DNA from 3 places in the Fictibacillus sp. 7GRE50 genome. Region 3 is predicted to be linked to each of the others. Evidence: riboswitches for the same ligand, from Rfam matches in the RefSeq annotation. Region 3 holds a riboswitch; each other region holds the start of a gene.
The links. Region 3 has a riboswitch for cobalamin ahead of IHV12_RS16680 (DUF4430 domain-containing protein). Riboswitches for the same ligand answer to the same signal wherever they lie in the genome.
Positions count from the first base shown of each region.

Region 1: another riboswitch for cobalamin. It lies ahead of IHV12_RS19105 (acyl-CoA thioesterase); the one in region 3 lies ahead of IHV12_RS16680 (DUF4430 domain-containing protein).
Region 2: another riboswitch for cobalamin. It lies ahead of IHV12_RS15460 (ribonucleoside-diphosphate reductase subunit alpha); the one in region 3 lies ahead of IHV12_RS16680 (DUF4430 domain-containing protein).

Region 1 covers NZ_JACZDW010000005.1:109,275-116,847, forward strand. Annotated here, with positions in the region: gene IHV12_RS19085 (spermidine synthase) at 1-268, opposite strand, end outside; gene IHV12_RS19090 (ferritin-like domain-containing protein) at 413-1,174, shown strand; gene IHV12_RS19095 (peroxiredoxin) at 1,187-1,864, shown strand; gene IHV12_RS19100 (YbaN family protein) at 1,912-2,277, opposite strand; gene IHV12_RS19105 (acyl-CoA thioesterase) at 2,601-3,080, opposite strand; cobalamin riboswitch at 3,241-3,420, opposite strand; gene IHV12_RS19110 (MGDG synthase family glycosyltransferase) at 3,547-4,674, shown strand; gene IHV12_RS19115 (hypothetical protein) at 4,939-5,151, opposite strand; gene IHV12_RS19120 (GH1 family beta-glucosidase) at 5,266-6,633, opposite strand; gene IHV12_RS19125 (carbohydrate ABC transporter permease) at 6,649-7,425, opposite strand; gene IHV12_RS19130 (carbohydrate ABC transporter permease) at 7,555-7,573, opposite strand, start outside.
Region 2 covers NZ_JACZDW010000004.1:76,314-83,886, reverse strand. Annotated here, with positions in the region: gene IHV12_RS15460 (ribonucleoside-diphosphate reductase subunit alpha) at 1-1,426, opposite strand, end outside; cobalamin riboswitch at 1,558-1,759, opposite strand; gene IHV12_RS15455 (3-hydroxybutyrate dehydrogenase) at 1,817-2,602, opposite strand; gene IHV12_RS15450 (GntP family permease) at 2,634-4,028, opposite strand; gene IHV12_RS15445 (sigma-54 interaction domain-containing protein) at 4,342-5,709, opposite strand; gene IHV12_RS15440 (class I SAM-dependent DNA methyltransferase) at 5,809-6,549, opposite strand; gene rsfS (ribosome silencing factor) at 6,550-6,918, opposite strand; gene yqeK (bis(5'-nucleosyl)-tetraphosphatase (symmetrical) YqeK) at 6,934-7,506, opposite strand; gene IHV12_RS15425 (nicotinate-nucleotide adenylyltransferase) at 7,493-7,573, opposite strand, start outside.
Region 3 covers NZ_JACZDW010000004.1:300,762-308,334, reverse strand. Annotated here, with positions in the region: gene IHV12_RS16690 (hypothetical protein) at 337-567, shown strand; gene IHV12_RS16685 (ECF transporter S component) at 669-1,199, opposite strand; gene IHV12_RS16680 (DUF4430 domain-containing protein) at 1,192-1,593, opposite strand; cobalamin riboswitch at 1,753-1,936, opposite strand; gene IHV12_RS16675 (ATP-binding protein) at 2,049-3,848, opposite strand; gene IHV12_RS16670 (response regulator transcription factor) at 3,845-4,561, opposite strand; gene ccsB (c-type cytochrome biogenesis protein CcsB) at 4,922-6,106, opposite strand; gene resB (cytochrome c biogenesis protein ResB) at 6,132-7,573, opposite strand, start outside.

The DNA.
Region 1 (7,573 bases), on a different contig from region 3:
CTGCATACTCATTTTCATCTTGTTTCGTGCCAAACATGATTTCACCATTGCTGTAGACCCATACTTCTCCTGAGACATCGATTAGTGCAATTCTTTGTGTCAACGTTTTGAACGTCTGAATCAGTTTGAAGTCTCTTTCGGGTCTCTGACCATCATTTATATAGAGTTTAAGTGAGCCACTTCCCAAAAACCTCCAATATAAATAACCACCCGCTTCTATTATAAAAACTGCGGCTGCACCAATCGCTAGCCACATGAGTTCATCCACTATAAACACTCCTTATTTTTCAACGAGCTATATGCTCATTCTTATTCATGCATCGGACATGTGGTGTTTAAATCTTTGTGTATAAACAAAATTTAGGCGTGTGCATATACTAATGCGACAATCATTTTTTTGGAGGTTATCTTGATGAGCTATATGAACCCACAACAACAGCAACAAGACACCGGACAACAGCAGAGTGATGGGCAGCAGCAAGCACTTCAACTATCTCTTCAACTCATTAGAGAAGCTGTTGCTGGTGAAAGGGAAGATGAATTATTTTACGACTATTTAATTTCTGAGGCACCCACAAACGAACAAAAATTAATCATCGCATCTATTCGAGATGATGAGAAAAGGCATAACAAACTCTTTAGAATGATCTACAAAGATCTTACCGGCCAAGAAGTTCCACCAATGAACGGAGAAGAGTTTCTGAAACCGAAAACCTATAAAGACGGACTTGTAAAAGCGCTGTTTGGCGAACTTGCTGCCGTAGAGAAATATCGCGTTATTCGCCAAGGACTTCCTAATACGTATTATCGAGATATTCTCTTTAACATCATTACAGATGAGATCAAGCACAGCGCTAAGTACAACTATTTATTCACGTTAAACAGTACATCAAGTGCTCCTCGTTCTTTTCATCAAGAACACAGAATGCCTCAAACGGAGAGCTTAGCAGACCAATGGGTTTCGTACATTGATCCGTTAGTACAAAGAGCATTAAAAGAGACCGAAGAAGGCATTAACTTAACTCATCTCTATCAGGAATTTATTTTATCTGGTGTTCTTGTTGGTCAAGGATTTACACCTCAACAAGCTATTGAACAGGTAGAAGAGTGGGAAAAAACAGGAGAGTCTCAGCTGTTGAAAAAGAGCAAGATGATGGGAAACCAAGGAAGATAGGAGAAGAGAGGGATGGAATCTACACAAACATTTTCAAAGCCTTTTATTGGCGATCAATTTCCGGAGATGACGGTTCATACAACCCTTGGGGAACTTGTCCTCCCAACAAGCTATCAAGGTCATTGGTTTGTCCTCTTTAGCCATCCGGGTGACTTTACACCCGTATGCACAACAGAGTTTGTTGCGTTTCAAAAGCTCATGCCTGAGTTTACAAAGCTCAACACTTACTTAATCGGATTATCTGTAGAACAAGTATACTCACACTTAAAATGGATCGAATGGATACAGCAGAATTTAAAAGTAGAGATTACTTTTCCGATCATCGCGGATAGTCTAGGCCGGATTGCTACTAGACTAGGAATGATACACCCTACGATGGGAACAAGAACAGTACGGAGTGTTTATATCGTAGATCCGACAGGCAAGATTCGTCTTATCCTTACGTATCCTGAAAATGTTGGCCGTAATATCAACGAGATCCTAAGAGCGGTTAAGGCGCTGCAGACAGCAGATAGAAATAAAGCAGCAACACCTGCAAACTGGCCGAAAAACGAGCTTGTTGGAGACCGTCTTATCGTTCCTCCAGCTGCCACAGTACAAGAAGCTAAAAAACGGGCAGAACAAGCACAAGCAGGAGAGATCGAGTGCTACGATTGGTGGTTATGTACAAAGCCTCTTCATGATAGATAAAGAGAGCAGCCTTTGATTAGGCTGCTCTCTTTATCTCCACACATTCTCTATGCCGTTTTAATTTTAACGATAAAATAATAATATTTATACATCACCACAAGAATCAAAATCACTCTTGCGATCATACTGTCTGTAAGGATAAAAGTAATCAAGATCATCGAATCTGAAAACAGGCTGATCATGATCTTTTTCTTTTTAGTGAGCGAACGATTCCTAACAAAATCATCTAGATGTTTTTTATAAATGTCGGTTCCTTTAAACCACACTTCAAACTTTTTTGAACCTTTTACGAAGAAATAAGATGCGAGTAGTAAGAGTGGTGTTGTAGGAAGCAACGGCAAGACGATACCGATAACGCCTAAACCTAGGAAAAAGAACCCCAATGCTACAAATATTATATTTTTAATTTTCATTGGGATTCTCACTTCCTTTTCCTTTTAAAATAGGTTTATTTGTATACATTGTTGCTTTTGTTAGTTGTTGGTTTCCGCTCCAGGTTGCACGCTTTCCACGGGGCGAACGGTGAGCCTCCTGCCGCTTTGCGCCATTAGGAGTCTCCACCTGACCGCTTCAAAGTTGTCTCTTTGCTCCTGCGTCTACAAGTTTATGCTAGAAAGTGGACTTCCTCGTCGCATGCCTTGCGAGAAGCTTCTCATGTAGCAGGCAGGCAACCTTCCGCTACAACCAACTTACAAAGAAGAAAGAAAAAACTACAACTATAACTTTTAAAGAAACCTTAAATTTTGTTTACATTTTTATATAACAAACGCCTTTCTTTCCTTAGTGGAGCACCTTTAAAGAGTGCTTCTTCCTCTTCTGTCTCAGGAATGACACTCGGTACCGGAAACGGCTTACCGTTTTGATCAATGGCCACCATCGTTAAGATTGACGTGGTGTTCAACGTCCTGTTCCCCGTCTCTAGATTTTGACACTCCACTTTTACGTATACTTCCATAGACGTTCTTCCCGTTGAGATTACTACACCTTCTAATATGAGGATGTCTCCCACTTTAGCCGACGATAAGAAGTTTACATTATCAATGGATGCGGTGACAACCACTTTCTTGCTGTGCTTCATGGCGGCAATCGCTGCGATTTCATCAATGTACGATAAAACGGTACCACCGAATATCGTTCCCATGTGATTCGTGTCAGGCGGCAATACCAACTTTGTTTGAATCGTTCTTGAGATGTTTGCTGATAACTGCTGTTCCATACCATACCCTCTTTTCTGAAGCTTGAAAGCTCCTCTTATTTTGAGGGAGTTAGTGAACAAAGAAAAATACCCATCACGAAAGACGGGTACGTAAGAATACATAACAGAAAGAATGATCTATTAAATATCCCTCGTCCTATCTTCCCAACTCCCGAAGAAGATCAACGCTATAAAGATGGCAGGTCTCCTGACTCGTGCATCAGCCTACTCTAAGCCCTTCCCGTCAGATAGACAGTGGTTTTGCTTATTTCGTCAGCACTTACAGTTGCGGGTACAGTCCTGGCCTCACACCAGATTCCCTATTAAGTCTGCAACAGACACCATAATTATCGGATCTTATGAAATTTTGAATCTATCTTATTGTACCACTAACAATTTTTACTTTTTACAAAACCTTTTAATCTTCTTCATATCACGTTTAAAATCTCCTGCTATTCTTATCTCAAAAGACTGGGGAGGTTTTCTAATGATACGTCCAACAGCATTAATCCTTACAGCTAACTATGGCAGCGGTCATGTTCAAGTGGCTAATGTCCTCGCTGAAGAAATGAAGAGTAAAGGATTTCAACCTGTCATATCTGATTTATTTGGTGAAGCTCACCCCATCATGTCCCAAGTTACGCAATCCATATTTATCAAAAGCTTTTCACACGGCTCTTCTTTTTATAAATGGTTTTATTATGGAACAAACAAATTGAATGCCAATACGATTACACAATTCTCTCGTTATTTAGGAAGAAAAAGATTTCTAGAATTGATTAAAGAACATCAACCCCGTTTTGTAATAACAACCTTTCCCCTTCACGCTGCGCCATTTCTTATTAAAAAATCACGGTTTAACATCCCCATCTATACCGTGATCACTGATTATTTCGCTCATCCATTTTGGATCAATCCAGCGATTGATCATTATTTTGTTGCGTCTGATTCAGTCAAAAACGGACTGATCAAACATGGTGTGGCAGAAAATAGAATTACTGTTAGCGGTATTCCCATTCGTTCAGACTTTTATCGCCCAATTCATAAAGAGAAAGTGTTTACTAAATACGGAGTTACGCCAAGTAAACGTGTCGTGACGCTCCTAGCTGGTGCTCAAGGTGTGCTAAGGAATGTTAAGGTTCTTACTCAGCTTTTATTAAAAGATCCTTCTCTGCGAGTAATTGTAGTATGTGGCAAGAATAAAACGTTGTATGAGAAATTAACACCACTAGCCGAACAACATCCAGGTTCATTCCGATTATTCGCTTACGTAGACGAACTTCATGAAGTCTTAAAGATTTCCCATTGCGTAGTAACCAAGCCAGGTGGCATCTCCATTACTGAAGCTGCTGCTGTAAGAGTGCCACTTATTCTATATAAGCCCGTTCCTGGCCAAGAAGGAGAAAATGCTAAGTATTTTGAAGAAAAAGGTGCTGCAATAGTTGTTCATACCGCAGACGAAATTGTGGAGAATGTTCAGAGGCTATTTAATAACGAAGCTTTATTATGTAACATGCAGAAAAGTTTAGAACTCATTCATAAATCTCACTCTTCCTCATTGATTGCTGATTATGCTGTTGAAGATATACAACAGCTAACTCAAATTACACGTTAAGTAGCTATTGATGGATATAGCTTCTGATAAAACTGGGCGGGGTTTGCGACTACTATCTTGAGAAATTTTTGAAATAATACTAGAAATTTCGGATTTATTCCGGCGAGTTTTGGTCATAAACCGGCGAGTCGTCACACTTCGACAAGACACACTAGCCCTATACCCCCTACCTCAACATAGCAGTGCAAACTTAACTTATTCGCGCACTCCAAAAAATAGACTGGCAGAATCGCTATCATCAGCGTTTCTGCCAGTTTTAAAACTTTAATCTTCCTTAGCACAGTCTTCCGCAATGGCTCGAAGGTCCGCATAGAAAAAATCATCATTGCATAACGGGGAGTGTTCCTTTTTATTATCATATTTCTCAACGATTTCCTTCAATTCACCGGTGTCACCTTTTGCGTTGATGATTTCTACTAACTCATTCATTCCGTCTGATGTTTCTTCATCGATACGTTCTTCATTTTTATCCTTCATGTCTAACCCTCCTATACGCTTTTAGCTTCCCCACTCAAGAAAATTTTACACAAAACAAAAAAGTCCCTAACCTATGTCAGGGACTTCAATGGTTATTATTATCTTAGAAATAAATTAGCTTACTGTAATAGCATCTGTTTCTTTGTTGCTGTTATTGGTTCCTCTGTTCTTCACGATTTCTGCATAACGGTATGCGCTATCTTTCCAGATTCGCTCTTGAGAATCAAAATCTACGTAGATGATTCCAAATCGTTTGTCATATCCGAAGCTCCACTCAAAATTATCCATGAGAGACCATAGGTAGTACCCTTCAATATTCATGCCTTCATCGTTCAGATCAGAAACTGCTTGAAGATGCTTTTCGATATAATCCACACGGCCAGAGTCGTGGACGCGTCCGTTCTCTAGCACGTCATCAAAGGCTGCACCATTCTCGGTAATATAGATAGGAAGATCCGTATACTCCTGTCTCAATCTTCTGATCAGATCTTTAAATTCTTCTGGCGCTATGTCCCATCCCATGCCGGTCTTTTCATAATCAGAATGAGCCCCTCTATGTAAGAAGTCATTCGCTGCAGAGAACTCAACAATCCCTCGGCTATAATAGTTGATGCCAAAGAAATCACAAGACGTTGAGATGATTTCCATATCCCCTGCTTCGATAAAATCATACGAATGAACATATTTAGAGAACAAGTTCATCATATCAACAGGGTACTGCCCTTTGAAAACAGGATCTAAGAACCAGCGATTGGAATAACCGTCAGCATTATTCGCTGCAAGCTGATCGTTCGCAGAATCTGTTTTTGCATAGATAGGTGACAGGTTTAACGTAATACCGATCGGCGTTTTGGATTGAAGCTCGTTCTTTAAATATTGTACAGCTTTTCCGTGAGAAAGAAGCATGTGGTGTACCGCTTTAACAGCTTCGTCCATGTTCGTATGTCCTGGCGCATGAAATCCTTGATGATAACCTAAGAAACCAGCACACCACGGCTCGTTATGCGTAATCCAAGAATCCACCTCTGCATCAAGCTCTTGGAAGCAAACTTTTGCTAACTCCATAAACCAATCGACTGACTCACGGTTTACCCATCCGCCTTCTTCATGAGCCCATAGTGGGAGGTCCCAGTGGTAAAGCGTAATCGCAGGTTTGATTCCTTCTTCACGTAAACGCTGCGTTAATTTCTTGTAGAAGTCCATTCCCTCTGCATTCAAAACACCCTTTTCAGGAAAAATACGGGGCCAGGAAACTGAGAAGCGATACGTTTCTACGCCAAGCTTCTTAATCTGCTGAATATCTTCTTCAAATCGGTAGTAATGATCACACGCTATGCTTCCATTATGCTGTTGATATACTTTTCCAGGCGTATCACAGAACGTATCCCAGATTGAAAGTGTTCTGCCTCCTTCAAGACGAGCTCCCTCAATTTGATAAGAAGATGTTGCTGTACCAAACACGAATGACTTATTAAAATGCATAACTGTTTCTCTCCTCTATTCTTTGATAGAACCTGCTGAAATGCTGTTAACGATATATTTTGATAAAAATAGGAACGCTACCATGATCGGCACCACGGAGATCGCGATACCTAAATACATAGACCCCAAGTTTTGAGCCACTTGTGAACCTTTTAAGAAGCCCATCAACACAGGAAGCGTGAACTTTTCAGGTGAGAATAATACAACTAACGGCATGATGTAGTTGTTCCACGACCCGATAAACGTGAAGATAGACATGGTCGCAATAGCAGGCATCATGATTGGAATTGCGATCGTATGAAAGATTTTAAATTCACTTGCTCCATCAATTCGTGCCGCCTCAATCAAACTTGGATGCAGCGTTGTTAAAATGTACTGGCGCAGGAAGAACACCACGAAAGGACTTGCTGCAGCAGGAATGATTAACGGAATATACGTATCTAATATCCCTAAGTTCTTACATAACTCATAAAATCCGATCAACCCTAACTGGCCTGGGACCATCATCATCACTAACATGAAAACGAACATCGCATTCTTACCTTTAAACACGTAGAACGCAAATCCATAAGCTGTTAACGCTGAGAAGTAACCGGATAACAACGTTACGAGAACGGAGATGATTAAGCTGTTCTTAAAACCCGCCCAAATATTGATATAGCTCATCATCGTTTGATAGTTTTCAACGATTGCACTACCTGGAAGAAGGGTGAAGCCTGAAAGGATCGCTTCATTTGAGCGTGTGGCATTAACAAGCATCATTAAGAACGGAATGAAACACACGATTGCCATAACGATCAATACGGTATAGATCAGAATTTTTGGTATGCTGACTTTCCGCTTCGGTTTTGTTTCTATAACACTTTTCTTTTCAACAGAATTTGAAAGGCTATTATCTACCGCTGTTTTTCCTATCATGCTTTACACCTGCCTTGGTTGT
Region 2 (7,573 bases), 220 kb from region 3:
ATGACAGATTACAGACGACAAAGTCTCCTGGCGTTTTTCTGATGACAATTTCTCCATCCTCTGCCTCCTCTGAAGTGACAACCGTTGCAGACATGTTTTGCATAATCTCTGTGCACAGATTAGATGCATAGACCATCCCTTTGTGAGAATTCGGATTTAATCGGTTTACAGTATCTCGATAGAACATGAACGGTGTTCCGGTTTCAAGTTGCGACTTCATGATCCGTTTCATGATCTCAATAGCAGGAATGGATTTTTTTGAAAGTCTCTCATCCTCTACACAATCAGCATATTTTTCTCTAAAGCTTCCTGACCCAACCGTTTCATCATAGAAATCTTCTAACGAATAGCCTTTGATTTTTCTTACCTCATGAGGATCGAACAGATACCAATCCTCGCGTTTTTCCACGCGCTCCATGAAAAGATCTGGCAGACACACACCTGTAAAAAGGTCATGCGTTCTCATTCGTTCATCACCATTGTTTAACTTTGCATCTAAAAACTCCAAGATGTCTTTATGCCAAATATCCAGGTAGACTGCAATCGCGCCTTGTCTCTGTCCAAGCTGATCTACAGAAACGGCCGTGTTATTTAACTGCTTCATCCATGGTATTACACCTGATGAGTTTCCTTTGAATCCTTTTATGTCAGAACCTCTTGCTCTAATCTTACCAAGATAGATACCAAGTCCGCCGCCACCTTTCGAAACAGTTGCAGCATCTGTATTAGAATCAAAGATCCCTCTTAAACTATCGTCGATCGTATCAATAAAACAAGAACTAAGCTGCCCATAACTCTTGCCTGCATTCGCTAAAGTCGGGGTGGCAACCGTCATATAAAGGTTCGAGAGCGCCCAGTATGCTTCTTCGACTAATTGAAGTCTATTTGTTGGATTCTCGTCTCTCATTAAAAACAACGCGATCAGCATCCAGCGTTCTTGTGGCAATTCATAAATTTCGTGATTGAACCCTTTTGCCAAATATCGATCAGCAAGCGTTTTGAGTCCGATGTATGTAAATAGCTTATCTCTCGTAGGGTCTATCATGTTTTCAGCATTCTCCAACTCTTCCTTAGAGTACGCAGATAGAATGGTATCATCATAGATATTCAAACTTACTAACTTAGAGATCAAGCCATAAAGGTTCGTATATGGACGTTTTTCTGCTTCAGCACGATTGATCATGACTTCTTCATATAATTGCTTTAAATAGATTTGCGATGCCACAAATGTCCACTGTGGCTCTTCTGCATTTAATCCATTTAAAGCTTCCATGATTAACTGTCTGTAAAGTGAACTTGACACTCCTGTATGAGTTTCCATTTTCTCAGCATTTTTTAGAAAAGTTTCAGCTTGTATGTTCGGAAAATTGTCGACACAACTCCTTAACCACTCCCCGAGTAAAGAGTTTTCAGTTGTCATTTTCATATTAAATACACTCCCTAGTCATAATAAAAACCCTCTTCCATCAGGAAGAGGGTGAAAGAATGACGTGTATTTCGACGGACAATCGTCCGCATAAAACAGCCGCTGTTCTTTCTCCCAATCCCCGAGGAAAAGAAAATAGGAGTCTTCAGGCAGGTCTACTGGCTTTTGCTTCTTCCTACTTTGGGCCTTCCCATACAGCAGTCATTATAAATAACTGATCCGTACAGTGGCTATTCCATTTCGTCCACAATTACAGTTGCGGGGACAGCTTCGGCATTGCACCGAATTCCCTTTTCAGCCGGATATTCCGGCACCTGAATTCTCCATATATAGGTTTGTACTATATACTTTGACACTAAATATAGTGAATGTCAATAAATTATCTATCGTTTATTGTGCGACATATCCTCCGTCGATTACAATCGCTTGCCCCGTAACACCTTTCGCATTCTCACTTGAAAGAAAGAGTGCATAATCTGCAATTTCCTGAACATCTAACAATCTTTTTTGTGGAACAAGAGGATAGATTACTTCTTCCAAAACTTTTTCTAACTCTACGTTTCTCGTTTTCGCCAGATCTTCTAATTGCCCTCTTACAAGAGGTGTGTCAACATATCCCGGACAAACCGCATTTACCGTTATTCCATGTGATGCACCTTCTAAGGCAGCCACCTTTGTTAAACCAATAACTCCATGCTTGGCACTGTTGTAAGCAGATTTCCCCGCAAAACCTACAAGCCCATTTATGGATGCCATGTTGATGATGCGTCCGAACCGTTGTTTCTTCATGATTGGAAACACATGTTTAGTTGCTATAAATGGAGCGGTAAGCATGACACTGATCAATTGCTGGAATTTCTCAGTCGGGAATTCTTCAAGTGGAGATACATACTGCAATCCTGCATTGTTGATGAGCACATCGATGCGTCCGAATTGTTGCAGTGTTTCGTCCAACGCTTTTGTTATATCTTCCTCCGTGGTCACATTACAGCCAAGTCCGATTGCTTCAAGACCATCTTGAGCCAACAGTTGTGCAGATTCCTTTGCTTTCTCATCATTCAAATCACTGATCACGACTTTTGCTCCTTGTTCAGCAAAAGCCTTTGCTAACTGCAAACCGATTCCACTAGCTGCTCCTGTAATAAAAACAACTTTCCCCTCAACAAACGCTCTCATGGAATTAATACTCCTTTTTTAGAATAATGGTTTAAACGATACCAAATCCGTAATACAAACCAATGATTACAAACACGGCTATCGTTTTAATGATCGTCATAGCAAAAATATCGATATATGCCTGTTTGTGAGTTAAACCTGTAACGGCTAACAACGTAATAACAGCACCGTTGTGAGGGAGTGTATCCATTCCACCACTCGCCATAGAAGCAACACGGTGAAGTACTTCTGTATCAATTCCTAGTTTGTCTGCTTGTGCGATATACGTTTCACTCATCGTTGCGAGTGCAATACTCATCCCGCCAGACGCAGATCCTGTAATACCTGCTAACGTCGTAGTCGTAACCGCTTCATTGATCAACGGGTCTTTAATCGTATTCGACATCGCTGAGTTTACTGCAGTAAAGCCAGGAAGTGCTGCGATCACACCACCAAATCCATACTCTGATGCTGTATTTAATGTTGCCAGTAACGCTCCGCCAATGGATAGATTAATTCCTTTATTAAAGTTGTTTTTAATTCTCTTGAAAGAGAACAAAAGAACTGTAACGATACCAATGATCAAAGCTCCTTCAACTGCCCATACAGCAGCAAGTGATGGGATCTGAATCTCAGGCACGTTCTTCATACCAATAGCAGAAAAATCAAACGTCTTACCGTAATACTGTGGAATTAAGACGGTGAACCATTTATTGAACACTCCTACTAGAATAAGCGGAAGAATCGCTATGAAAGCATTTGGTAGATTTTCAGAATCTAGCTTTTCAGGCTCATTGGTATGTCCTGTTCCGTATCCTTCACCTTTTGCAGCCGCTTGTCTACGTCTCCACTCAAGGTAGATCATACCCAATATGAAAACAAACATTCCTCCGATAAACCCGAGCCACGGTGCAGCCCATGTTGTTGTTCCGAAGAAAGATGTAGGAATTATATTTTGAATTTGCGGACTCCCTGGAAAAGCGTCCATTGTAAAAGTAAAAGCACCTAACGCAATCGTACCCGGTATGAGTCTTTTAGGAATATCAGCAAGTTTAAAAAGTTCAGATGCAAACGGGTAGAGAGCAAAAGCAACAACAAACAGAGAGACCCCACCATACGTTAAAATTGCCCCAACAAGTACGATTGCAAGCATTGCTCTAGCAGGTCCGATCAGTTTGATGACAAACTGAGTGATTGATTTTGCAAATCCTGACATTTCAATAACTTTCCCGAAAATCGCCCCTAGTAAGAAGACCGGGAAATAGAGTTTAATAAAACCAACCATTTTCTCCATGAACACTCCTGAGAAAAAAGGCAATACGTGACCAGGTTCAGTAAGCAATACAGCAAACAACGCAGCGATCGGCGCGAATAAGATAACGCTGAATCCTCTGTAAGCTACGAACATTAAGAAGAATAAAGCTAATAAAATAATAATAATGTCCATTTTCAAATTCCCCCATTCTATCCATTTAACATTTTTGAAGCGCTTTCATTTTTTTAGCATCATCACCTTTCCATATCATTTACACCCTATAATTCATTTGCAAGTTTCATGCCAACATCAGAACGTATAAGGGGTATACATCATCCTATTGTTTTTCCGGAAAAACGGAAAAATAATATCGATACTTAAACTTTGTGATTATAGAAAGTTAGAATATAACATAGATGACACTTGGAAATCTCATTTAATTAATAAAATGAATCATTCCGAAAATCCGGAAGGGTGTTCCGTTTTTTCGGAATAGAAGATTAGATTAACGAATGTTATATTTTTTAATCTTATCATATAGGTTTGTCTTTCCAATGCCTAGATGTTTAGCGACTTGCATAATATCCCCGTTCATCTTCTCTAAATAGTAAGCGATCACATTTTTTTCTGTTTCTTGAAGATGTTCTTTGAGTGTCATCTGCTTCTTATTGATTCCGAGCTTTTCTTTTAGAAAATCCGGAAAAACATCTAACGATAATCTATCACTATGGGTAAGTTGGATGCCTGCCTCAACAAAATTTTTAAGTTCTCTCGCATTGCCTGGCCAGCTGTATTCTAAGAATGCTTCTTTTACATCTTGATCAATACTAAGGATTCTTTTACCTGTTTCAGCACAGTTCAATCGGATAAAATTTTCTGCGAGAGGCCATATATCTTCTTTTCTCTCACGAAGCGGAGGTATTTGGATTTGAAGGACATTTATCCGATAAAACAAGTCTTCACGAAACTTATTCTCATTGATCAATCCTTCTAATGAGCGATTTGTAGCAGCGATCACTCGCACGTTTACTTTTTGGGGTTGAACAGCTCCTACAGGCTCTACTTCTTTTTCCTGAAGTACACGCAGCAATTTTATTTGCATACTTTGAGGAAGGTCCCCAATCTCATCCAAAAATAGAGTGCCTCCGTCTGCAAGTTGAAACTTACCTAATTTCCCGCCTTTTTTTGCTCCTGTAAATGCTCCTTCGGAATAGCCGAATAGCTCAGATTCAAACAAATGCTCTGGCACTGCACCACAATTCAGTTTTATAAAGGGCTTTCCACTTCTTTCACTTAATTGATGAATGCTATGGGCAAGCAACTCTTTTCCTGTTCCGCTCTCTCCGCGGATCAATACGGATAGATCTCCACTGGCAATATTTTTCACATGTTTTTTTACTTTTTGAACTTCTGCTGAAGTTCCCGCAAAATCATTTAGCGTATAAGTGGCACCATTTATTTCTTCCCACTCTTTTTTATAAAAATTGAGTTCATGAAGAAGCGCTTTAATATGAGAGTTCATCCTTTTCCATTGCTCTGTATCCCTAAATATTACAGTTCCTACAGCTCCGATTACTTTTCCTTCATTTAGGATTGGAATACGGTTTGCTATCATGTAGTTCCCTCTAATAAATTGTAGATCCGCAATTTCAACTTTTCCTTGTAAAACATCTTTGTGCATTCTTGTGTTTTCAATAACTTTTGTAACATGCTTTCCTACCACATACTTAGGATTTTCATCTAAAAACTCGCAGTATGTTTTATTCATATACCGGACGATCCCTTCTTGATCAACAACGACAATCCATTCATAAGCGCTGTCAATGATCGTCTCTAAAATGTTGTTCTTAAACAATGGATCTTGATCCAACATACACATCACCTAATTCTGTAGAAAAGTAGTAAATCTTTATGGATAATTGTACCGTTTCCTAAAAGAAAAGACAGCACATTGGCTGTCTTTTCATCATTTTTATCTTTTTCTCGCAACGAATAAAATCCGTTCACTTTCCTCAGTCGGTCCATTTTCATTAAAATCAGCTGTGACATCTAAGTGTTCGAATCCGCATTCTTTTAACCAATTACAATAGTCCTCAATAGAAAAAGTTCTTTGTGTATGAAGTTCATCATATCGTTCGTAATGATCCCCATTTTGAATAAAAAATGATAAGTCATGTTCTACACTATTTTGAAGGTCGCCTTGGTAGCACTGCCATATGTAAGAAAGCTTCTCTTCGTTACTTCCGAAGGTTTGTCCAATAAAGATTTCATTGATCTTATGTAAAGAATGTACATCAAAAAGGAGAAGTCCTCCTGTTTTCAGGTGACTACCCGCTGAAAGAAAAGTACGTTTCACATCTTCCTCAGTTAAGATGTAATTAAGCGAATCACATAATATCGTGACGCAATCATATACTCCTAATCCTTCTAACTCTCGCATATCTTGCTGAAAAAGGGAAAGGTTTACCTTTTCAGCTTCAGCTTTTTCCTTAGCGACCATCAACATGTCTGAAGAAAGATCAACCCCGGTAACATCAAAGCCTTCTTTCGCGAGTAGAATCGTCATTGAACCCGTACCACAACCCACATCTAAAAAACGCTTTCCACTTTCTAAATGTTTTGAGGCGGATGTTTTAACAAAGTTAAGCCATTCATCGTATGGAGCATCCTCCATCAACTCATCATATAGATAGGCAAATCGCTGATAACTCATCTATAAGTTTTGTTGTGGGGCAATGATAGGATCTACATCTATCTTATTGGCATCTCCCCATAATTTCTCAAGGTTATAATAACTGCGGTCATCACGATGAAATACATGAACTACGATATTTGCTAAATCGATTAAAACCCATCTTGCATGGTCATAGCCTTCCATTCGGCGAATCTGAATATCATTCTCTATGGCAACATCTTTCAGTTCCCTTGCAATGGCTTGGACTTGTTTCTCAGAATTACCATGACAGATAACAAAGTAATCTGCTACAAGCGAGATTCCTTCCATATCTAACACGGCAATGTTCTCTGCTCTTTTATCATCAGCGGTCTTTACGACCAATTCCATAAGCTCTTTTACGTTCATCCAGTGCACTCCTTCTTATTTTTGTAGTTTAATCTCTTGAAGCAATCCGTTATACGCTTCAAACGTGAGTGGATAGATTTTTTGATTCTGTTTCATTAAAAAAGTGATCGTGTTTTTAACAGCCATCAAACAAGCTTGATCAAGATTATTTTCTGCCATCTCTCTAACACTTTCCACTCCTGGGAACTGACGGTTCGGTTCGATGTAATCTGCTAAAAATATCACTTTTTCAAGCTCAGTCATCGCTCCGTGACCTGTTGTATGGTAATAGATAGCACTTAAAACGTCGCTGTCTGTTACTCCAACTTCTTTTTCAACTAAAAACGCTCCAACAGGTGCATGCAATACTTCATTTCCATAGTACAACAAATCTTGTGAAAGTCCTTCGTTTCGTACGATATCTCTCATTTCTTCTTTTGGCCGAAATTTAGCATAATCATGAAATATGGCGGCGGTTTCTGCTTTTTTAGGATCCACTCCATATTTCTTCGCGAGGGCAAGACTTGTTTCTTCCACTCCTAACGTATGGATAAAACGGTGCTCTGTAAGCTGTTTTTTCACTATTTCAAGTGCTTTAGTTCGTTCCATAAAGGTGGTTCTCCTTTATATGATTCCAGACCTCATCTGAGACATAGTAACGAATATTATGACCCGC
Region 3 (7,573 bases):
CCTTGTTCGTTCAAGTGTTTATGCTCCCAACTTCCCTCCTATAAATAAGACGCTTAAGCACATCATCAAAAAAATCACAGCAAAAAAACGGTTCAGATAGTCTCGCATTTTGTCCTCCTAGGTAAAAGTAAATCAACTTTATCATCCTATTCAGCTTTTCAACTTTTTGAACCGGTTTTTAAAGAAAAGGCTCAACTAAAGTTCATTGTTGAGTTTTCGCTTTGGGAACTTACTAAATCTGCTCTATAAACATCATTCTTATCTAATGAGGCAGGATAATGAACTCGAATAAAGAAGTTTGATAAAGAAAATAACTACAAAAGGGATGTAGAGCATATGGACATACTACTCTGGATCACGATTGGTTTTATAACAATTGGATTTGTTGTTCTTACTTCTATGAAAAAAGATATGGAAAGTAAGCTCGCGTTTATTACAGGAAAAATGGAAAACGAGGAAACTTCAGCAAAAGCTAAATCCATCATTTGGTGGATCGTAAGTGCCACAGCTTGGGGAATAGTGAGTATACTTCTTATTGTTTGGTGTTTTCATCATAACTTTGGGTAATTGTTAGCTTCTATACAGAATATCACGAAACAGAACTTCCAAATGATACGAAGTTCTGTTTTTTTTTCAACATTAAACTTTAAGAGAGCTAAAAAAGCTCCCTATTCAAAGGCAGCTTTTTGACTTCCATCTTTATTAATATAATTTTCCATCACATAGAGAAGTGGTTTGTAAAGTACGATGAAGAACACCACGTTACCAATCGCATGATTTAGATCAAATGGGAGGCTCGCCAAGTAATACGGCCAGAATTTCTGCATGATGATTCCACCAAAGAGAACAGACATGATGAAACCAAACAAAAAGCCACAGAATCCTGCATAGATCGGGAGCAACAGCCAAGGTATGTTATGTCTGTATTTGCCTAAATATGCGCTCATAACGGCTATCAATCCCCAGGCAAACATCTGACCGAACGTCCACAGACCATGCCCTAGAAAAAGATTTGTTGTTATCGTGCTTAATATAGCAAGTAACAACCCTTGCACAGGACCGAGTACGAATGAAGCAAGAATGAGTATCGTCGTATTCGGCTGAACATTGGGTATCATTGAGAAGGTGATTCTGCCTACTGTTAATATAGCAGCAAGTAAGGCAATGATCGTAATTCGTTTGACTGTCAGCTTATTCATATTTGTGAAGATCAAATTCTACGACATCGCCAGGTTTTAACGTAATATCCTTAGCACCCTTCATCGCTTCTTCACCGTTTACAGAAAAGAACCAAGATGTTTTGTCCTGTTCGCTTCCAGCCACTCCTTCAATACTGCTTATAAAAGCACCATCGTATTGTGTCTCAATCTTAAAGTTATCTTGCATCACGTCCATGATCGTCACATCTTTTGCGATATCGATTTTCTTTTCCTTAACTTTTTCTTTGCCGTTATCTTTTGTAATCTGAACCGTTACTTGTTCTTTCTTCGTTTCTTCTTGTTTCGGCTGATCAGCTTTTTCTTTCGTTTCAGTCGTTCCACAGCCCACCAACATCATCATCATTGTTGCTAATACTAAAAGTAATTTCTTCATGATTAACCTCTTTCTGTTATAAAAACACTTTGTTTGATACTAAATTTACTTCACGCAACTAAAAAAATCCCCTTCGGCTACGAAGGAGATTAATAGTATACAGGCAGAAAACAGCAACCTGCCCCGGTACTGTTAAACACCCCCCTATCCTCGTAGGTCATGTCATGTAACAAACAGGCAGGTCTCCTGGCTCTTGATCATCGTCTCCTAACACCTTCCCGTTTTCACAGTGGCGATATTATAGGATTCTCACAATTACAGTGGCGGGACCGCAACGGCATCTAACCGTTTTCCCTATTAAGCTCGTCCAACAAAGGACTGCACCTGTTTAACACGTATGAAATTTTATGAAATCACAATTCCTATTATAAACATATTGGAGAAATTTGTGAAATCCTTTTTTAAAACTGCTATTGTTCCTTATGAAACAAGATTAATCGGGACGTATTGCTAATTTATTTCAACGTTCGCGGAATAACGAAAGAAAATGTCGTGCCTTCATTATTCTTGCTGTGAACGCTGATCTGACCACCATGTGCTTCTACGATGTTTCTTGCTATGGCAAGCCCAAGACCCGTTCCACCTGATTTCCCTCTTGTTCTTGCTTTGTCCCCTTTATAAAAGCGTTCGAAAACAAATGGCAGATCTTCTTCTTTTATACCCGTTCCATTATCTTTAACGAAAAACTTCACGTTCTGATCGCTCACATCTACAATAAGATTTACAAACCCGCCTTGAGAAGTATGACGAATCGCATTGTCGATCAAATTGGTTAAGACTTGCTCAATCCGGTCTGGGTCGATGTCCATCTCCTCTTGCAAACTTTTGAGATTTTTCTTAAATTCTAGATTTAATTGAATCTCTCTGTCTTTAGCAGGCCCTTGAAATTTCCGAACGATTCTTTCTGCGAAAGGAATGATCGGAAGAGAGCTGTAATGAAGCTTCATGTGACCTGCTTCTAATCTTGCAAGATCGAGGAGTTCGTTAACAAGTCTTCCCATCCGTTTCGATTCGTCTAAGATGATTCCTGCTAGTTCTTTCTTCTCTTCTTCAGATTCTGCAATATCATCTACGATCGCTTCACTATATCCTTGCAGCATAGCGATCGGCGTCTTTAATTCATGTGAAACGTTCGCAACAAAGTCTTCTCTAAGCTTGTCCATTCGTCGTTCTTCTGTCATATCACGAAGTACAGCTACTGCTCCACGAATCATAGATTGGTCATATAGTGGTGTCATAACGACGACCCACGAGCGGCCTTGTATCGCGATCTCTGTCATCTGTTCACTCTCAAGTGCAACAACTTGCCCAAAGAGCTGTTTGACCGTCTCAGGAACGTTTCCGTTGACCTCTGTCTTCATGCCTGATTCGTAATAAAATGCCTGTAGGAATCGATCAGCAGGAGGATTTGTAACCAGTATGTTCATTTTTCTATCAAAGGTGATCACACCATCAGCCATCGAACTTAAAACACTTGTTAACTGTTCTTTTTCTTGATTCAATGCTGTGATATTGTTTTTTAACTGTCTGCCCATACGGTTAAACGTCATGCCAAGTTCGCCGATCTCATCATGCGTTAAAATCGGCACTTTCATATCAAACTCACCTTTTGCTACAGACGTCGCTGCTTCTCTCATCCTTCTTAGTGGTGCCGTAATTCGAGTAGATAAGAAAAACGCAAAGATCGTAGTTAAGATGATCGCGATCCCCGCTGCTAAAAAGATGAGATACTTTGTATGGTTCGTTGTTTTTTCCACATTCTCGATGGATTGATAGACGTAAACGGCTCCTGCATTTTCTCCCGATCCATAAGGTTCACCGTAGATGATCATCGTTTGCATCGTCTCATCATTTTTATTCAGAACGGGAAAATCTCCGTTTACGTAGATCTTTTTTTCACTCTCTGCGACAGTAGATAACTGATCATTCTCTTTGAAAACAGAAACTGGGATATAAGGTGCATCATCGTAAGAATTCTTAGACATAAAGGATTCCTGATTTTCGTCTATGATCATGATAGACATGGAATATGCTTCAGCCATTTCACTTGTGATGCGTATTGCTTCTTCCTTGTTCTCATCGCTTTCCATAATCAACATCACTCGATCAGCCATCTTCGTTAATTGTTCTTTGGCTTGATCATCGTAAAACGATTCAAAAAACTGCGTAAGAAGAATGGTGAGCAGGGTTAAAACGACCGAGACTAATAAAAGTATCGTTATCCAAAGTTTACCAACTACACTTCTCCAGATCATTCATTCCCAACCTCAAATTTATATCCTACTCCCCAAACGGTCGCGATCATGGATGCTGCATCCGGTGAGACTTTGTTAAGCTTTTCTCTAAGTCTTTTCACATGTGTGTCAACTGTTCTAAGATCACCAAAGAATTCATAGTTCCAAACATCTTTTAGCAATTGTTCGCGCGCATAGACTTTATCTGGAGTCTTCGCTAAGTAGTACAACAACTCATATTCTTTCGGTGTTAAGTTGACTTCTTTTCCGCCAGCTGTTACACGGTGAGCATCGTGATCGATCGTAAGGTGCTTAAACACAACAACGTTCTTTGCAACCGTTTCGGTTTGAAGAAACTTCGTCGGTGACGACCTTCTCAACAACGCTTTTACTCGTAGAATGACTTCTCTTGGACTGAACGGCTTCGCGATGTAATCGTCCGTACCTGCTTCGAATCCTTCTATGCGATTAAGCTCTTCTCCTTTAGCTGTCAACATGATTACAGGAGTCGCTTTCTTTTCTCTTAACTTTTCACAAACCTCAATGCCATCCATACCAGGAAGCATAAGGTCGAGCAATATGAGATCAAAATTGATGGATACTGCCATCTGTAGCGCATCCTCACCGTTTTCGGCTTCATGAACTTCGTAGTTCTCTCGCTCTAGATACATCGTTAATAGTTTTCGAATTCTTTCTTCATCATCAACAACTAGAATTTTAGCTTCTGTATCCATATTCAATCCTCCACATAAAATCAGTTAAACAAGATTTTTTCCTGTCTCTATCATACATGAAACCAAGTACACTAAACAAACCGGACATGCTGTCTATCTATTTTCTTTTAAGTATGTATCAAAGTTGTTTCTTAAAAGTAGTTGATTTCCGTTTCAGGTGCTCGCTTTCCGCGGGGCAGGCGGTGAGCCACATTCGTTCGTTTCACTCTTAAGTGTCTCACCTGCCCGCCTATCCCGCAGGAGTCTCGCACCTTCCACTCCAATCAACTGTCTAAGAAGACAAGGATTTTAAAAATACAACCGTTTAGACAAGAGCGCTTTTAAAAAAGTCTCTCTAAAGAAAGAGAGACTTTAAAATCATTATGCGTATGAATGCAATCCTACAAGAACAAGGTTTACCGCGATCAAGTTAAATGTAATGATCCAGAACCCTAACACACAAAGCCATGCAGACTTTTCTCCGTGCCAGCCCCTTGATAGTCGTAAATGAAGAAAAGCGGCATAGAACAAGAACGTGATAAGAGCCCAAACTTCTTTTGGATCCCATCCCCAGAATCTCGACCAAGCTTGCTGAGCCCATATCATAGCAAAGATTAGTGCTCCAAGTGTAAAGATAGGAAAGCCGATCGCAACTGCTCGGTAGCTGATCTCATCCAGAAGATCTGGTTTCATCTTAACTTTTGTCTGAAGAGCTGCTGCTATTCTTTTTCTTAAAATCAGACGAAGTAAGCCATAAAGGATTCCTCCTGCTAAGAGAGACCAAATGAACGTATTCAACTTAACAGAAGCATCAACACCGTTCATCCAAGATGGCGTTGAGAATAGTGGTCCAAACGAATCGTCCAGTTGCTCTCCGTTACTTGGACCTGCAATGGCAGGCATATCATAGACGACTTTAACTGCCTGATTGTTATCATCCATCATTTCAAATGTCGTTTCATATCCAGCACCTTTAAAACCGATCGAAACAAAGATGAATCCAACAACCGCAATCAAACTGTAAAGAATAATCTCTAACCATAAAGTCTTTTTAGACGAGACGGTCTGATCAACTGTACGGATTAAATAAATGAGTCCTGATACGAAAGAGATCGCAAGGATTCCCTCTCCGAGTGCCGCTGTTGTAACATGGATCTTCAGCCAGTCACTTTGAAGGGCAGGAATAAGCGGAGAGATATCTCTTGGAAACATACTGGCATACGCGATAACAAGAACAGCAATAGGCATCGCGAAAACGCCTAGACCGTTCGTTCGATAGATGATGTATAGAATAATGAATGCAAGTACCATCATCATGCCAAAAAAGGTAGTGAACTCAAACAAGTTACTTACAGGGGCATGTCCACTTGCCATCCACCTTGTAATAAAATAGCCTAGTTGAGCTGCAAAACCTACACATGAACTTATGAACCCTATTTTTCCCCACTTTTTTGTATGAACAGCATCTTTTCCTTTTTTATCTGAAATAGACATTGCAAAGAATAGAGTAGAGAACAAGTAAATAATAAATGCACTATATAAAAGTGTACTGCTGATTTCAGCCATCATTAACCCTCCCGCTTGAACAGCATTACTTTGAAGCTGTTTCTTTTTCTTCTAAAGGTGTGAGATTGGTCTTATCAGACAGAAATTCCACATCTTTTTTCAAGCCATACCAGTTCTTATTCGTATGAGCGGCAGCCCATACCTCACCTGCATTTTGTTTGATCCAAATTCTTCTATAGTTCCAATATAAACCTTGTGTAACACCTATCATAAAGATGATTCCACCAAGCGCGATAATCCAAAGTGTATGGTCTTTTCGGACTGTAAGCGCCGTTAAATCTTTCGTTTCTATACCAGCGAATGACATTTTAAACTGGTTCTCACCAGAATCTATGTTTTTCTGAATCCCAACAAACGCTTTTTCTCCGTCAGGTGTTTTTGGAGAATACATGGAGAAAACAAACGCTGGATTATCAGGCAAATTATTAACGGTTGATGGCTGGTTCTGGTCGTTTAAGACGAAGTTCGGAAAGTATTCTTCAATCTTAACTTTATAACCTTTCCCAAGGTCATACTCTTTTTTAGGGTCGTGAAGATCTACTGTTAACTTACCAAACTTGTTACCCGTTGCTTTTTCTTCAAGTTCGAAACTCATCTTGTAAAACTCGTTAAGCTTAAAATCCGTTTGATAAAGAGCAAACGAGTTGAACTTAAACGGTTCATTCACTCGGATTTCACCATTCTTAACTTTTACAAGCTCTGGCTCGGCTCCGATCGTATGGTTTTCTTTTGTTTTATAGAGAGTTACGTTACTTTGATAGTTTTTTGCGACTTCTCCATCAACAGAGCTTAGCGCACTATTAAACTTCTTTTCTTCCTTATCATACATCTCAAGAATGAAATCATTGTTCTCCAGATAATATTGCCCATCTTCGGTTGAAGTGCCAGGGATAGAAGCTTTCTCCCCTTCTCGAACCCATAATATATCGTCAACATACATACCTGGAAAGAATCGAAGCATCGCACCAGTTAAAAAGATAATCAGTCCAACATGGTTTACATAAGCACCCCATCTCGAAAACCGTCCCTTTTCCGCAAAAAGGTTACCATCCTCTTCTCGAACTTTATAACGCAAAGATTCTAACGTGTACTTGATCTCATCAAGTTCGACATCATTGCTTTTTGAGAACAAACGCTGATTCTTCATGAATTGATCATGTCGCGTGACTCTTTGTGTCTTTAATGCTTTATAGAGCGGTATACCACGATCAAGACTGGCAATAATGATGGATAGACCTAGCATTCCTAGAAGAAGAATGAACCACCATGATCCATAAAGGTTATGAAACCCTAACAAATAATAGATAAGTCCAAACGTTCCGTATTCGCTTTCATAATGTGTGGCAGGATCAACATTAGGAGGTATGAACGTTTCCTGCGGAAAAATGGTTCCGATTGCCGCTGCTACTAAAATAATAACAATGAGCCAAACTCCGACTTTAACAGACGAAAAGAAGTTCCAAATCT